One region of the Caballeronia sp. 11_S32 genome, then DNA from elsewhere that is predicted to be linked to it. Evidence: predicted binding sites of a transcription regulator. Region 1 holds the regulator's gene; the other holds the start of a gene.
What was found. Region 1 encodes FliA, which starts transcription of late flagellar genes. Its sites were predicted from a motif close to CTAAAGTTTNNNNNNNNNNNGCCGNTA; they were not measured.
Positions count from the first base shown of each region.

Region 2: the regulator FliA is predicted to act here: its motif matches at 5,321-5,347, upstream of motA (flagellar motor stator protein MotA).

Region 1 covers NZ_JBXOWH010000003.1:318,622-326,239, reverse strand. Annotated here, with positions in the region: gene AC1Z32_RS13110 (cytochrome b/b6 domain-containing protein) at 1-291, opposite strand, end outside; gene AC1Z32_RS13105 (PepSY domain-containing protein) at 310-573, opposite strand; gene AC1Z32_RS13100 (thiamine pyrophosphate-binding protein) at 653-2,359, opposite strand; gene flhF (flagellar biosynthesis GTPase FlhF) at 2,657-4,444, shown strand; gene AC1Z32_RS13090 (MinD/ParA family ATP-binding protein) at 4,437-5,339, shown strand; gene AC1Z32_RS13085 (RNA polymerase sigma factor FliA) at 5,358-6,089, shown strand; gene AC1Z32_RS13080 (diguanylate cyclase domain-containing protein) at 6,094-7,188, opposite strand; gene AC1Z32_RS13075 (Rieske 2Fe-2S domain-containing protein) at 7,380-7,618, shown strand, end outside.
Region 2 covers NZ_JBXOWH010000003.1:583,278-590,895, forward strand. Annotated here, with positions in the region: gene AC1Z32_RS14325 (glucosamine kinase nucleotide-binding domain-containing protein) at 1-89, shown strand, start outside; gene AC1Z32_RS14330 (Cof-type HAD-IIB family hydrolase) at 123-959, shown strand; gene AC1Z32_RS14335 (hypothetical protein) at 1,007-1,294, opposite strand; gene aqpZ (aquaporin Z) at 1,633-2,331, opposite strand; gene AC1Z32_RS14345 (glycosyltransferase family 4 protein) at 2,583-3,647, opposite strand; gene flhD (flagellar transcriptional regulator FlhD) at 4,350-4,673, shown strand; gene flhC (flagellar transcriptional regulator FlhC) at 4,692-5,264, shown strand; gene motA (flagellar motor stator protein MotA) at 5,394-6,254, shown strand; gene motB (flagellar motor protein MotB) at 6,280-7,281, shown strand; gene AC1Z32_RS14370 (response regulator) at 7,349-7,618, shown strand, end outside.

The sequences.
Region 1 (7,618 bases):
CGCCATCAACCCGCCGAGCGGATTGTGCGAGAGGTGATGCAGCGGTTTGCCCGCGGCAAGCGAGCGAAGATAGCCGATGAGATGCGAGGGCGTCGGCCACCACGCGGAGAAGCGCGCTGGCCGCGATCCGACGAATCCCCACGCGATGCGCGCCACGACGAGCCCCGCCGCGGCATACCCGAGCAGCCGATGTGTGGCATCCGTCGGGCCGAACAGATTCCAGAGGACGATGCCCGCGACCGTCCAGTGCGTGAGCCGGACACAGCGATCCCAGACTTTCACGGGCGTCATCATCGAAAAGAGAGACGCTTACTCGACTTCCGACTTCACGACGGCCAGCGTCTTCGTGTCGTAATAGATCTCGACCTTCTTGCCGTCCTTGTTGTGGCCGTAGATCTCGTAGCAGTTTCCGTCGACCTTGAACTTGCGGATCTTGTAGCCCTGCGCTTCGAGCTGCGCCTTGGCATCCGATTCCTTCATCCACTCGCTCTTCGGGTGCGCCGTGCAGTCCGCCTTCGCGAACGCCGCGCCCGAGAAACCCAATGCCAACGACAAAGCCAGAACCTTCAGCATCGCTAACTCCCAATGGTTTTTGAACTGGCTACTCTACTGCCACCGGGAGTGTGCTGCAAGAAGATTGAAAGTTTGTCGCTTAGCGCTGGCCTTGCTGGCGAATTTGTTCGAGTGTCGCGCCCGGCGTGCTCTGATCCTGTGGAATACGGATTTCGATCAGCGCCGGCAGACCGGAATTTCGCGCGCGTTCGAACGCGGGCATGAACTGATCCGTCGTCTCGACGAGCTCGCCGTGCGCGCCGAACGCGCGCGCATAGGCGACGAAGTCCGGGTTCGTGAGCCCGGTTCCGTGCACGCGATTCGGGTAATGGCGCTCCTGATGCATGCGGATCGTGCCGTACTGCGCGTTGTTCACGACGATGAAAATCACCGGCAACTGATATTGCATGGCCGTGGCGATTTCCTGGCTCGACATCATGAAGCAGCCGTCGCCCGCGAACGCGATCACCGTGCGCTCCGGGTAAAGCGACTTCGCGGCAATCGCGGCGGGCACGCCATAACCCATCGCTCCGCTCGTCGGCGCGACCTGCGAACGGAAGTGCCGATACGAATAGTGCCGATGCAGCCACGTCGCGTAATTGCCCGCGCCGTTCGTGAGGATCGAATCGGCGGGAATTGTTTCCGCGAGCTGACGCATGATCTCGCCGAGCTGTACGTCGCCGAGCATCGGGCGGGGCTTGCGCCATTCGAGGTACGCGGCGCGCGCGGTCTCGACTTCGCCGCCCCACGCGATGTTCGCGGGGGGCGTCAGCGCGGCGAGCATCGACGCGATTTCCGGCATGCCCGAGACAATTGGCAGATCGGCGCTGTACACGCGCCCGAGCTCCTCCGCACCCTGGTGCACGTGGATGAGCGTCTGCTTCGTCTTCGGGATGTCGAGCAGCGTGTAGCCGCCCGTCGTCGATTCGCCCATGCGCGGGCCGAGCACGAAGAGCACGTCGGCGTCGCGCACGCGCGCGGCGAGCGCCGGATTGATGCCGAGACCGACATCGCCCGCGTAGTTCGGATGCTCGTTCGAAAGCGTGTCCTGATAGCGGAACGCGCAGCCCACCGGCAGCTTCCATTGCTCGACGAAGCGCGCGAAATCCTGCGTCCCCTCGGCCGTCCAGCCGCTGCCGCCCGCGATCACGAACGGCTTCTTCGCGCTCGCGAGCACTTCGCGCAGGCGTTCGATCTGCGCCGCCGACGGCGACGCCGCCACGCGCTGATAGCGCGGCGCGGGCGGCGCGGCGTCGACCGTTTCGGTCAGCATGTCTTCCGGCAGCGCGAGCACGACAGGACCCGGGCGGCCCGACGTCGCCGTGTGAAACGCGTGGCTCAGGTATTCCGGCACGCGGCGTGGATCGTCGATCTGCGCGACCCATTTGGCCATCTGCCCGAACATCCGCCGATAGTCGATTTCCTGAAACGCCTCGCGATCCATGTGATCGCGGGCGCATTGGCCGATGAGCAGGATCATCGGCGTCGAATCCTGAAACGCGGTGTGCACGCCGATCGACGCGTGCGTAGCGCCAGGGCCGCGCGTCACGATCGCGATGCCCGGCCGCCCGGTCAGCTTGCCGACCGCTTCGGCCATGTTCGCCGCGCCCGCCTCGTGACGGCAGACGATCGTCTGAATCTGCGAGGTTTCGTCGTGCAGGGAATCGAGCACGGCGAGAAAGCTCTCGCCGGGAACGCAGAACACGCGTTCGACGCCGTGATGCACGAGCGCATCGACGACGAGGCGCGCGCCGGTGGTTTGACCTTGGGGAGCTGCGGATTGCGCGGAGGGGACAGCGGACGCCATGCGAAGAAGTCTCCTTGGAATGTCCGGACGCGTCTCGAGGCGAGCCGGATCGTGGGCGAACAGACCCTAGAGCTTACGCCGTCGCGCGCGTGTCCGGAAAAGCGCGAGACGGAATCTTTTTCCGAAGAGCGCGCCGTCGCGTTTCCATCAGCCGAAATACCCCTTTTTCTCACCCTTTATCCAGCGATGGACAAAAGGGGAAGTTCGCAATAATGGCCTCACTGAAAAGCGGGCACGGCAATGAGCCAGGCGGGCCCGCCTAGCAAAGATCGCAGTCTCACCTCATCGGGGGCAAGTTTGGACATTCGTAAATTCATCGGTGCGAACAGCCGCGACGCATTGCGCCAGGTTCGTGAAGCGCTCGGACCCGATGCCGTGGTGCTGTCGAATCGCACGCTCGATGACGGCTCCGTCGAGATCGTCGGCGTCGCGGATAGCGATATCGCATCGATTTCGCCCGCAGCGCAAGAGCAGGCAGTGCGCTCGGCCGGCACGTCGCGCGCCGCGCTGGCCGCCGCCGCCGCCGCCGCGATGCCGATGAAGCAGCCAGCCGCGAATCCGTATGCGAGCGGCGACGTGTTCTCGTCGGTCTTCGGCGCGAACACCGACATCGACGATGAAGAAGACCACGCCCGATCGAACGAAACCGCATCCGACGACGAAGCGCCGCGCACGATGGCCGATTCGAATCCGTGGCTGATCGAGCACGCGAAGCGCATCGCGCAGCAGGCGACGATGCCGTCGAACCGGCCGCTCACGGCATCCGCCGCGATCGCGCGCGGCATGGGCGTGCCGAAGACGGTGTCCGTGCAAGAGCCGCGCGCCGAACAAACGGCGGAAGCGGGCAAGTACGCGCTGCGTCAGCAAGCGCAGGCGAAGCGTGCCGAAGCAGCCGTCGAGTCGAAGGTCGAAACCCCTGACTGGGCTCGCGAAGCCGCGCAAGCCGCCGCGCGCCGCGCCGCGCAGAAGATAAACGCGAGCGCGCCGCGCGCCGATGCGCCCGCTGCACACGCTGCACACGCCGCGCCGGAAAGCGCGTTCGAAGGCCTGCCCGCGAACGCGGCGGCCGTCGTCACCGAAGCGATCCGCGCGCGCATGGAGCAGGTCGTCAACGAAACGGTGATGAACGAGCTCTCGTCGATGCGCTCGATGATGGAAGAGCACTTCTCCGGTCTCATGTGGGGCGAGCGCCAGCGTCGCAATCCGACGGGCGGCGCGCTGACCAAGCGCCTCTTTTCCGCCGGCTTCTCCGCGCAACTCGTGCGCATGATGATGGACAACATGCCCGAGATGGAGAGCGTGGAAGGCGCGCTCGAATGGGTTCAGCAAGTGCTCGAATCGAACATCCCGGTGATGGACAGCGAAGACGCGCTGATGGAGCGCGGCGGCGTGTTCGCGCTGATGGGCCCGACGGGCGTCGGCAAGACGACGACCACCGCGAAGCTCGCTGCGCGCTGCGTGATGCGCTTCGGCGCAAGCAAGGTAGCGCTGCTCACGACCGACAGCTACCGTATCGGCGCGCACGAGCAACTGCGCATCTTCGGCAAGATTCTCGGCGTTTCGGTGCACGCGGTGAAGGACGGCGCCGACCTCCAGCTCGCGCTGTCCGAGCTGCGCAACAAACATATCGTGCTGATCGACACGATCGGCATGAGCCAGCGCGACCGCATGGTCTCCGACCAGATCGCGATGCTGTGCGGCGCGGGTCATCCGGTGCAGCGCATCCTGCTGCTCAACGCGACGAGCCACGGCGACACGCTCAACGAAGTCGTGCAGGCCTACAAGAGCGCGCCGGATCAGCCGCCGCTCGCGGGCTGCATCCTGACGAAGCTCGACGAAGCCACGAATCTCGGCGGTGTCCTCGATACGGTCATCCGCTACAAGCTGCCCGTGCATTACGTGTCGACCGGCCAGAAGGTGCCGGAGAACCTGTACGTCGCGACCAAGCGCTTTCTCATCAAGAGCGCGTTCTGCATTCCGCGCGACGGCTCGCCGTTCGTGCCGCAGGACGAGGAAGTGCCGGCGCTGCTCTCGGCGTTGTCCGCGCGCGCCACGACCGACATGCATGAGGTGCGCTTTGGATAAGTTCGTGCTCGACCAGGCGGAAGGTCTGCGACGGCTCCTCACGCGCGCCGGTTCGCGCGTGGTGGCGGTCGCGGGCGGGCCGGCGGGCATCGGATGCACGTCGGCGGTGTTGAATCTCGGCGCGGCGCTGTCCGTGCACGGCAAGGACGTGCTCGTGATCGACGAGCATCGCGACGCGGGATCGGTGAGCCGCATGCTGGGCCTGTCCGATGCAGGCGCGCTCGCCGCGGTGATGTCGGGACGGCGCACGCTGGCGGATACCGTCGAGCGCACGCCGTTCGGCTTCTCGCTGATCGCGGCGCCGCGCGACGAGCGCATCGTTCACGACGCCGCGCAGTGCCGCGCCTTGCTCGACGGTCCGGCGGACATCGTGTTGATCGATGCGCAGCTCGATCGCCACGGCGCGCTGTCGACCCTCGCGGCGCAGGCGCATGACTTTCTCGTCGTGACGCGGGTGGCCGCGTCGGCGATCACCGAGGCGTATGCGTGCATGAAGCGCCTGCACTACGCCCACGCGATCGGCCAGTTCCGCGTGCTCATCAATCACGTGCAGAACCCGGCCGACGCGGCGGTCGCGTTCGACAACCTGTCGGGCGTCGCGAGCCGGTATCTGGCCGTGTCGCTCGTGCAGGCGGGGTATGTGTCCGAGGATGCGCGCGTCGCTCGGGCGAAGGAACTCTCGCGCTGCGCAGTCGAAGCGTTCCCGGCCACGGCCGCGGCGCGCGACTACCGCGCGATCGCGGCGGAGCTCCTGCACTGGCCGATGCGTCCCGCGCCTTATCCGGCGAAGACGGAGAGCCAGAGAAACGCGCGCATTCCGGTAGGCGACTCTGGTCACGGCGTGCGGGAAGCCTGGCTTTCCGAGCATGCAATGAGCAGCACGGCGTCGATGTGATCAAGATAGGTGACCAAGATGTATAACGCCCAAGGCAAACTCTCACAGTCGGACGTGCTGACGAAATATGCGCCGCTCGTTCGCCGGCTGGGGCTTCAACTCGTCGCCAAGATGCCGGCGAGCGTGGATCTCGACGATCTCATCCAGGCCGGCATGATCGGCCTGATGGACGCGGCGAGCCGCTACAAGGAAGATCAAGGCGCGCAGTTCGAGACCTACGCGAGCCAGCGCATTCGCGGCGCGATGCTGGATGAGCTGCGCGCGAACGACTGGCTGCCGCGCAGCATGCGCAAGACATCGCGCGAAGTGGAATCGGCGGTGCACAAGGTCGAGCAGAACCTCGGCCGCTCGGCGAGCGAGACGGAGATCGCGGAGCACATGAACATGCCGCTTCCCGAGTATCAGTCGATGCTGCAGGACTTGCACGGCAGCCAGCTGATCTACTACGAAGACTTCGACCGCTCCGCCGACGACGAGCCGTTCCTCGACCGTTATTGCGTCGACCGTTCGGATCCGCTTTCGGCGTTGCTCGACGACAGCTTGCGCGGCGCGCTGATCGAGGCCATCGACAAGCTGCCCGAGCGCGAGAAGCTGCTGATGAGCCTCTATTACGAACGCGGCCTGAACTTGCGCGAAATCGGCGCGGTGATGGAAGTGAGCGAATCGCGCGTGTGCCAGTTGCACAGCCAGGCGGTGGCGCGTCTTCGCGCGAAGCTGCGCGAGCAGGCGTGGACGGGCGTCGAGGCTTGATGCTTTAGTTCATTTCGAAGTCGCGCGTCTCGGCGAACACGGTCTTGCCTTCGCCGAGACTTTTCGCGCGATACATCGCGCGGTCGGCGGCGCGTAGCACGGCGGTCATGCCGGATTGATGCGCGGCCGTCGCGCTGGAAAGCAGGCATGCGCCGATGCTCGCCGAGACCGACACCGGCCGCTCCTGCACCGAGGTGATCGCGGCGAGCACCGAGTGAATGCTGTCGGCCATCGCGAGCACCGCGGCGGGATCGCGCACCTGATGCGCGAGCACGACGAACTCGTCGCCGCCCAGACGCGCGATGGTATCGGTCTTGCGCATGCGCTTGCCGAGCGATTGCGCGAAGGCCTGCAGCAGCATGTCGCCGACGGCGTGGCCGTAGGTGTCGTTCACTTCCTTGAAGCCGTCGAGATCGATGAGGAGGAGCGCGGTGGCGCTGTCGCCATCGGCTTCGGGCGCGGACATCGCGCGATCGACGATCTGCTCCAGCGCATAACGGTTCGACAGGCCGGTGAGCGGATCGGTCGATGCCTGACGCGCGAGATCCCGATTCGCGTTGCCGAGCCGGTCGACGAGCACGCTCAGATACACCGATGCGCCCAGCACGCTCAGGCCCAGCCCGATAGCGGCGGGGATATTCGCATGCCACCACGGCTGCCAGAGCGCGAGCGCCACGACGATGACGAGCGCCGTCGCGCATGAAACGGCGAGCGTGCGCTTGCCATAGCGGCATCCCGAGCCGATCAGAAACCAGAACATCACCCAGATGAGCGGCAGCCCGATGGCGCCGCCCGCGGCGAGCGCGAGCCCGAGCAGCGTCTGATCGGCGATGGTCGTCGCCGTGAGACGCTTCACCGAAGGCGAGCGCATGCGGCTGACGATCAAGAGCGTGACGGCGCCATAAGACACGTACAGCGCGACAATGCGCATGACCATCGATGCATCGTGCGACGGATGGAGCCACGCGTAGATGCCGTATGCCAGAAGAACCGCCGCACCCATCCAGACCCGCAGCGTGGCCTGCTCGCGTTCGGGATTCCGGTGCTCGGACCATGCGAAGGCATAAGCCCGGCGTGCCGGTTGATGCGCCTGCTCCATACTGAACCCCTGGATGGTGATTTCTTTCTTTTATCTTGCTGTTATGTACTGCGGCCCCGTCGCATGGCATCGGTGGGATGGAGTGGCATCGAATTGCACCGAGCGAGCGATCCGCTATTTTGCAACGTTTTGCGAAGACGCTGTGTTTCGTGTAAGAACGGCTTTCGAACGACTTTTTCCGATTCACCGTGATGCGCGACGAATCTTCCTCAGCCTCATTAACGGCCGAATGGCTGCCGGTCTGTAATAGCGACGACGTGCCGGAGGGCGGGGCGCGCGGGTTCATCGTCGCCGATGAGCGGATCGTCGTGTGGCGCGACAGCGTCGGCGCGGCGCACGTGTGGCGCGATTACTGTCCGCATCGGGGCGCGCAGTTGTCGCTCGGGCACGTGATGCGCGATCAGATCGTGTGTCCGTATCACGGATGGCG
Region 2 (7,618 bases), 260 kb from region 1:
CGCCGCGTGCCGATTCTGCAGCGGGCGCGCTGGAACTGGCGCGTCGCGCAGCGTGCGCGTCGAAGGCCAGCGGCGGCGCGGCGCGATAAAATACCGACCTTCGCGGCACCACAAAGGCAGTCATGTACTCGGTCATCGCCACTGATCTCGACGGTACGCTCCTCAACAGCGACCACCAGCTCGATCCCTTCACCGCCGAAACCGTGCGCACGCTGGCCGCGCGCGGCGTACCCATCATCATCGCGACGGGCCGGCATTATTGCGACGTCGCCGGCATCCGCGATCTGCTCGGCGTCGACGCCTATCTGATCACGTCGAACGGCGCGCGCGTCCATGCGCCCGGCGACGAGCGCATCTATTCGCGCGACCTCGATCCCGCCGCCGTGCGCCGCCTGGTGCAGCCGGATCTCGCGGGCAGCGAGCGCGTCATCGTCAATCTTTTCGCCGACGACGCCTGGCTCATCGATCGTCACGCGCCCGAACTGCTGGTCTTCCACCAGGATTCGGGCTTCAAGTACGAGGTGATGGATCTGCGCGAGCATGACGGCGAGAACATCGCAAAAGTGCTGTATATCGGTGAGCCGGCCGATCTGAAGGAAACCGCCGCGAATCTCGAGCGCGAGTTCGGCGACTCGCTTTACGTCACGTATTCGCTGCCGGACTGTCTGGAAGTGATGACGTCGGACGTCTCGAAGGGGCGGGCGCTGCGCTTCGTGCTGGAGCGGCTCGAGCTCGAAACCGCGCAATGCGTCGCGTTCGGCGACAACATGAACGACATCGACCTGCTTGAAACCGCCGGGCATCCGTTCATGATGAACAACGCCAATCCCGATCTCATCAAGCGTCTGCCGAATGTGCCGCATGTCGGGAACAACTTCGAGGCGGGCGTCGCACACCAGTTGCGCAAGCTGTTCGGCATTCGCGACGAACTGGCGTCGCCGGGACAGACGCCCGACTGAGCGTCCGTCGCGGCGTGCCGCCGGTGTTCGCTGGCGGCACGCGTCGCTTAGCCGCGATGCCCCCAGTTGTTGCCATAGCCGCCGTGGTTCCAGCCCGCGCGGTTCCAGCGGCCGTTGTCGTGGCCGTAGCCGCCGTGCCAGCGCGGCGCTTCGTGGCGATAGTACGGCGCGCCGTAGGCCGGCATCGCCGGGCGCACATACACCGGAGCCGGGGCCACGTAAGCAGGCGCGCCGACAGAAACGCCGATGTGCAGATCGCTGTGAGCCTGAGCCGCTCCCACGGCACCGATCACGAGGCCGGTCGCGACGAGCATTTGGGTGACGATGCGCTTCATTGTGTTTCTCCTTTAAGGCGACGTGTGTCGCATGAGTCCAATGTAAGCGGCCGCCGTCTTACACGCTTCGACGACTTGTTACGGTATGCAAGGGCGGCGTAAGGCATGGAGACAGCCCGTGCCGATTGGCGCGATCGCCGGAAGCCTTATCCGGCGGGCCTCACGCGCGATGCCGGTGTTCCGTCGAATCCGTCTCGCAACAATTCATAAGCATGCTGCGTAATTCGGCATTACATTTGTCGCGCCCTTTTAATCATTCGGATGCGAGGCGTTGCCCAAAAACAAAAACGGGCGCATGGCGCGCCCGTTTTGCTTACCGCTGATGCGTCCGCCGACGCTTACTTCTGACGCGTCAACGACGGATAAAGCAGGCCCGCGATAATCGCGCCGACGATCGGCGCAATCCAGAACAGCCACAGTTGATCGAGCGCCCAGCCGCCTACGAAGAACGCCTGGCTCGTCGAGCGCGCCGGATTCACCGACGTATTGGTGACCGGAATCGAGATCAGGTGGATGAGTGTCAGGCACAGGCCGATCGCGAGCGGGGCGAAGCCCTTCGGCGCGCGGTCATCGGTGGCGCCGAGAATCACGAACAGGAAGAAGAAGGTCATCGCGACTTCGCAGACCAGGCCCGCGATCATCGAGAAGTGACCCGGCGAATGTTCGCCGAAGCCGTTCGCGGCGAAACTGCTCGACGCGAAATCGAAGTTGGGGTTGCCCGTCGCGATCAGATAGATGATCCATGCGCCGAGCGTCGCGCCGATCACCTGAGCGGCGATATACGGCACGAGATCGCGGACCGGGAAGCGGCCAGCGGTCGCGAGACCGATGCTCACGGCCGGGTTGAGGTGGCAGCCGGAAACGTGACCGATGGCATAGGCCATGGTCAGCACGGTGAGACCGAACGCCAGCGACACACCGGCGAAGCCGATGCCGAGTTGAGGGAAGGCCGCGGCGAGCACGGCGCTTCCGCAGCCGCCCAGCACGAGCCAGAAAGTACCGAAAAGTTCAGCGCCGAGACGCTTCGACAAATGCATGATTCTGCCTTCGTGAAAGAGAGATAAACCGTTGATTCGAGACAAGAACGCGTGACGCGCTTGCGCAGCGGAGTTTAAGCGCGGTCCGTTCTGCGAACTGTCAAAAATGGTTGATCTGCTCTTGATTCACGGGCATCGGACTGAAGTTCGGATTGTCCTCAAACAAAAGCCTTAGCGTGCGGACAAAAAAAATGCCGCCCGATATTCGGGCGGCATCCGTACAGCTTGAATCCGGCGTTCGTGAGCGCGCTTTAGCCCACCGCGACTTGACGCAGCACCGGGCGCTTCGCGGCCTGGAGCATGGCGGCGTAGCTCTCGACGTAGTTCTGGGCCATCGTCCGCGAGCTGAAGCGGCGCTCGAACTGCGCGCGGATTTCCGTGCGCGACAGTTCATCCAGACGATGCAGCGCGCCCACCGCACCCTGCACGTCCTCGCAGATGAAGCCCGTCACGCCGTGGTCGATCACTTCCGGCACCGAGCCGCGGTTGAACGCGATCACCGGCGTGCCGCAGGCCATCGCTTCGATCATCACGAGGCCGAACGGCTCGTTCCAGTCGATCGGAAAGAGCAGCGCCTTCGCGCCCGACAGAAACTCGGGCTTCTGTGCCTCGTTGATCTCGCCGATGAATTCGACATGCGCCTGCGAGAGCAGAGGCTCGATCGTCGACTTGAAGTATTCCTGGTCGACCTTGTCCACCTTGGCGGCGATCTTCAGCGGCAGACCGCTTTGCGCAGCGATCTTGATGGCGAGATCGGCGCGCTTTTCCGGACAGATGCGGCCGAGGAAAGCCAGGTATTCCGGCTTCTTGTGCGGTTGCGGCGCGAGCAGCTCGTTCGGCAGGCCGTGATACACGGTGTTCAGCCAGTTCGCCTGCGGCAGCGGCCCGCGCTGGTTGTCCGAGATCGAGATGACGTTCGCCTTCGTGAACGTGTCGAAGATCGGCTGCAGTTCCGGCAGGTCGAGACGGCCGTGCAGCGTCGTCACGAACGGCGTGTCCATCTGCGTGAACAGCGGGAACGGCATGTAGTCGAGGTGGAAGTGCAGCACGTCGAACTCGTGCGCGCGCTGGCGGACGGTTTCGAGCAGCAGCATGTGCGGCGCGAGCGCATCGCGCACGGTGGGGTCGAGACGCAACGCGCGCGGCCACACCGCTTCGAGCGTCGCCTTGGTTTGCGAATCGCCGCTTGCGAACAAGGTTACATCGTGGCCGAGGTCGACGAGCGCGTCGGTGAGATACGACACCACGCGTTCAGTGCCGCCGTAAAACTTCGGAGGAACTGCTTCGTGCAACGGTGCAATTTGTGCGATTCGCATAACGTGACTCTCCTATGTCGATCGAAGCTGGCGCTTTCGCTCCTTGCTCGATCCCATGCCTGTCGAGGCGGAAGGTTGAGGCAGTGCAGTCACGCTCCGGTCGAGCGTTCAACATGCCATTCGGGCGGGCCGCGTAGTCGTGAGACGCCGCCCGAGATCGGCCCGGAGATGAAAAAACATCGCGACCGGGTTATCCCTTAATGCCCATTATCGGGATCGGTGGCGGCATTTCACTTCATTTTTCAATCGCTTATCGTTGTTACAGCGCGAAACATGTGCTGTTACGAAGTCAGAAATTGCACCGAAGAGGATGATGTAGACGGATTTAACGTATGGCAGCGGACCGCGAGACCCTCACAGCAATTTACGGACCCACGGCCGGATGCGGCGCTCACACCCGCAGCCGGGCGACGAAGGCCGAAAATATTCAGTAAGCCATTAAGTCAGATCAATAGCTGCCGATATCCAAGATTGCCGACCGGCAATCGAAGCGTGCCGGCGTGTAAGAAATATTCCTACATGAAGATTCGCGAAACTCCGTCGCTGCGTCGGAAGCTTTGTCCGACAGGCGCGGCCGCGGGCATCGGCGACAATCGAATCGAAACCAGACAACACGGGCGGGGCCGGATTCGCTGTCCTTTGCGAATTCGAGCAAACGTTCCCGCCGGGCCTGACCAGCCACGTATCGATTCGGGGAAACAGATGACGGCCAGCAATCCGAGCGCGCTCGCGGAAATCCGCGAGGTGAATCTTTCGTACTTGCTCCTCGCGCAGCGGCTCCTGCAGGAAGACCGCGTTTCGGCGATGTACCGCCTCGGACTTTCCGAGCAGGTTGCACAGGTGTTGGCCTCGCTGACGCTCGCGCAGGTGGTGAAAGTGGCGTCGTCGAGCCACTTGCTGTGCCGCTTTCGTTTCGACGACCACGCGATCCTTTCGTCGCTCGCCGACAAGGACAAGAGCGCAGCGCTCGCGCACGCCCACGCGGCGATCCTGCTGGCGGACAGTCCCGTCGAGCAGATCGGCTAAGGCACGTCCGTCACGCCAATGGCGACGAAAAGCGTAGTCGCGGAAGTCCGCGAGATCACCCTGGCGATCGAGCTGATCGAGCTCGGCGCACGCCTGCAACTGCTCGAAGCGGAGACGAGCCTGTCGCGCGACCGGCTCATCAAGCTCTACAAGGAGCTGAAGGGCGCGTCGCCGCCCAAGGGCATGTTGCCGTTCTCGACCGACTGGTTCATGACGTGGCAGCCGAACATCCATTCGTCGCTGTTTCACGGCATCTACCGTTTCATCGACGAGCACGGCGGCGCCCACGGCGCGCAAAGCACGATCCAGGCGATCGTGAAAAGCTACCGCCTCTATCTCGAGCACGCGGCGCTCCACGGCGACGAACCCGTGCTTTCCCTCACGCGCGCGTGGACGCTCGTGCGCTACTTCGAATCCGGCATGTTGCAGACGAACACGTGCACGCGCTGCGGCGGGCGCTTCGTCGCGCATGCGTATGACCTGCGCGCAGGCTACGTCTGCGGCTTGTGCCAGCCGCCGTCGCGCGCGGGCAAGACGCGCAAGGCGGCGCCTCGAAGCGCAACGGAGCGCGCCCCGCGCATCGCGGCCTGATGCCGCACCCCCGTCGCCACGCGGGGTTTACCGTTTGCCGCCCCGCGGAATCAACCTCAAAGTTTTTCAGCCGGTTGCCGTAAACCACTTAACGGCGGTCTTACCGCATTGAAACGTGAGGACTCGACTGTGCTGATTTTCGTTGGAACGCTCGTGACATTGCTGTCCGTCTTCGGCGGTTATGCGCTCGAAGGCGGCCATCTTGGCGCGCTCGTGCAGCCGGTCGAAATTCTGATGATCGCGGGTGCGGGCGTCGGTGCATTCATCCTCGGCAATAACGTCAAGACCATCAAGGCGACCGTTCTCGTCATTCCGACGCTCTTCAAGGGCGCGAAATACGACAAGGGCATGTACATGGAGCTGATGGGCCTGCTCTACGTGCTGCTCGCGAAGGCGCGCAAGGAAGGCACGCTCGCGCTCGAAGCGGATATCGAAGATCCCTCGAAGAGCCCGGTCTTCAGCCAGTATCCGAAGATTCTCGCGGACCACCATATCGTGGAATTCCTGACGGATTATCTGCGGCTCATGGTCAGCGGCAACATGAACGCGTTCGAGATCGAAAGCCTCATGGACGAGGAGATCGAGACGCATCACGTCGAAGGCGAGGCGCCCGCGCACGCGCTGTCGAAGGTCGGCGACGCGATGCCCGCGTTCGGCATCGTCGCGGCGGTGATGGGCGTCGTGCATACGATGGCTTCCGCCGATCAGCCGCCCGCGATTCTCGGCGAGATGATCGCGCAGGCGCTCGTCGGCACCTTCCTCGGCATTCTCCTTTCCTATGGCTTCATCGGGCCGCTCGCGAACGTCGCGGAGCAGCGCGTCGCGGAGCAGACCAAGATGTTCCAGTGCATCAAGGTGACGATCCTCGCGAGCCTGAACGGCTACGCGCCCGCGATCGCGGTGGAGTTCGGCCGCAAGGTGCTGTTCTCGACGGAGCGCCCGTCGTTCTCCGAACTGGAAGAACACGTGCGCCGGGTCAAGGCGAAGTGATTTCCGCACTGATCGAGACACAGCCATGAGCAACGAAAGCGGGCGCCCGATATTCATCAAGCGCGTCGTCGGGAAGGGCGCGAAGGGGCATCACGGCGGCGCGTGGAAGCTCGCCTACGCGGACTTCATGACCGCGATGATGGCGTTCTTCCTGCTGATGTGGCTGCTTTCGTCGACGTCGCCGGTGCAGCGGCGCGGCATCGCCGAGTACTTCAACATGCCGCTCAAGGCCGCGATGGTCGGCGGCAAGACCGTCGGCATGGACAACAGCATCATCACCGGCGGCGGGCGCGATATTTCCAGCAGCGAGGCGGGCGCCGCGCGCAGGACCAACGGCAGCACGCAGCTCGCGCAGCGCGCATCGTCGGACACCGACGAGGAGCTGCTCAAGTCCGCGCAAGGCGAGCTCGAGCGGCGCGAGCAGGTGCGCCTGCACGATCTTCAAGTCAAGCTGATGGCCGCGATCGAAGCCAATCCGACGCTGCGCCAGTTCAGGCAGCAGATTCGTATCGAATCGACGCAGCAGGGCTTGCGCATCGAGATCGTCGATACGCAGAAGCGCCCGATGTTCGCGCTGTCCAGCAACACCGTGCAGCCATACATGCGCGACATCCTGCGCGAGATCGGCAAGAGCCTGAACGACGTGCCGAACCGCATCGTCGTGCAGGGACACACCGACGCCGTGAAGTACGCGGGCGGCGAGAAGGGCTATAGCAACTGGGAACTGTCGGCGGACCGCGCGAACGCGTCACGGCGCGAGCTCGTCGCGGGTGGCATGGACGAAGCGAAGGTGCTGCGCGTGCTCGGCCTCGCGTCGACGCAAAACCTGAACAGGCAGGACCCGCTCGATCCGGAGAACCGGCGCATCAGCGTCATCGTGCTGAACCGGAAAGCGGAAATGTCGATGCTGCGCGACGATGGCTCGCCGGGCGCCACGCTCGACAACGGCACGGACGCGAACGGCGCGCCATCGGCGGCGCTCGGCCAGCTGATTCCCGGCATCGCGCCCAGGTCCGCCGCGCACTGAGCAGATTCCCCAAAAAACACGCTCAAGACCCGACACGTTTCGACCGTCATCACGGCAAGAGACAAACATGATCAAACACATTCTGGCAATCGACGATTCCGCCGCCATGCGGCAAATCCTCTCGGCGACGCTCACGACGGCGGGTTACGAAGTGACCGTCGCGTCGGACGGCGACGAAGGCCTGGAGTGGGCGCTCGCCGAGCGCTTCGATCTCGTTCTGACCGATCAGCACATGCCGGGCAGAAGCGGGCTCGATCTGATCGTGGCGCTGCGCGGGAACCCCGCATACAGGGCGACGCCGATTCTCGTGCTGACGACCGAAGACGGCGAGCCGTTC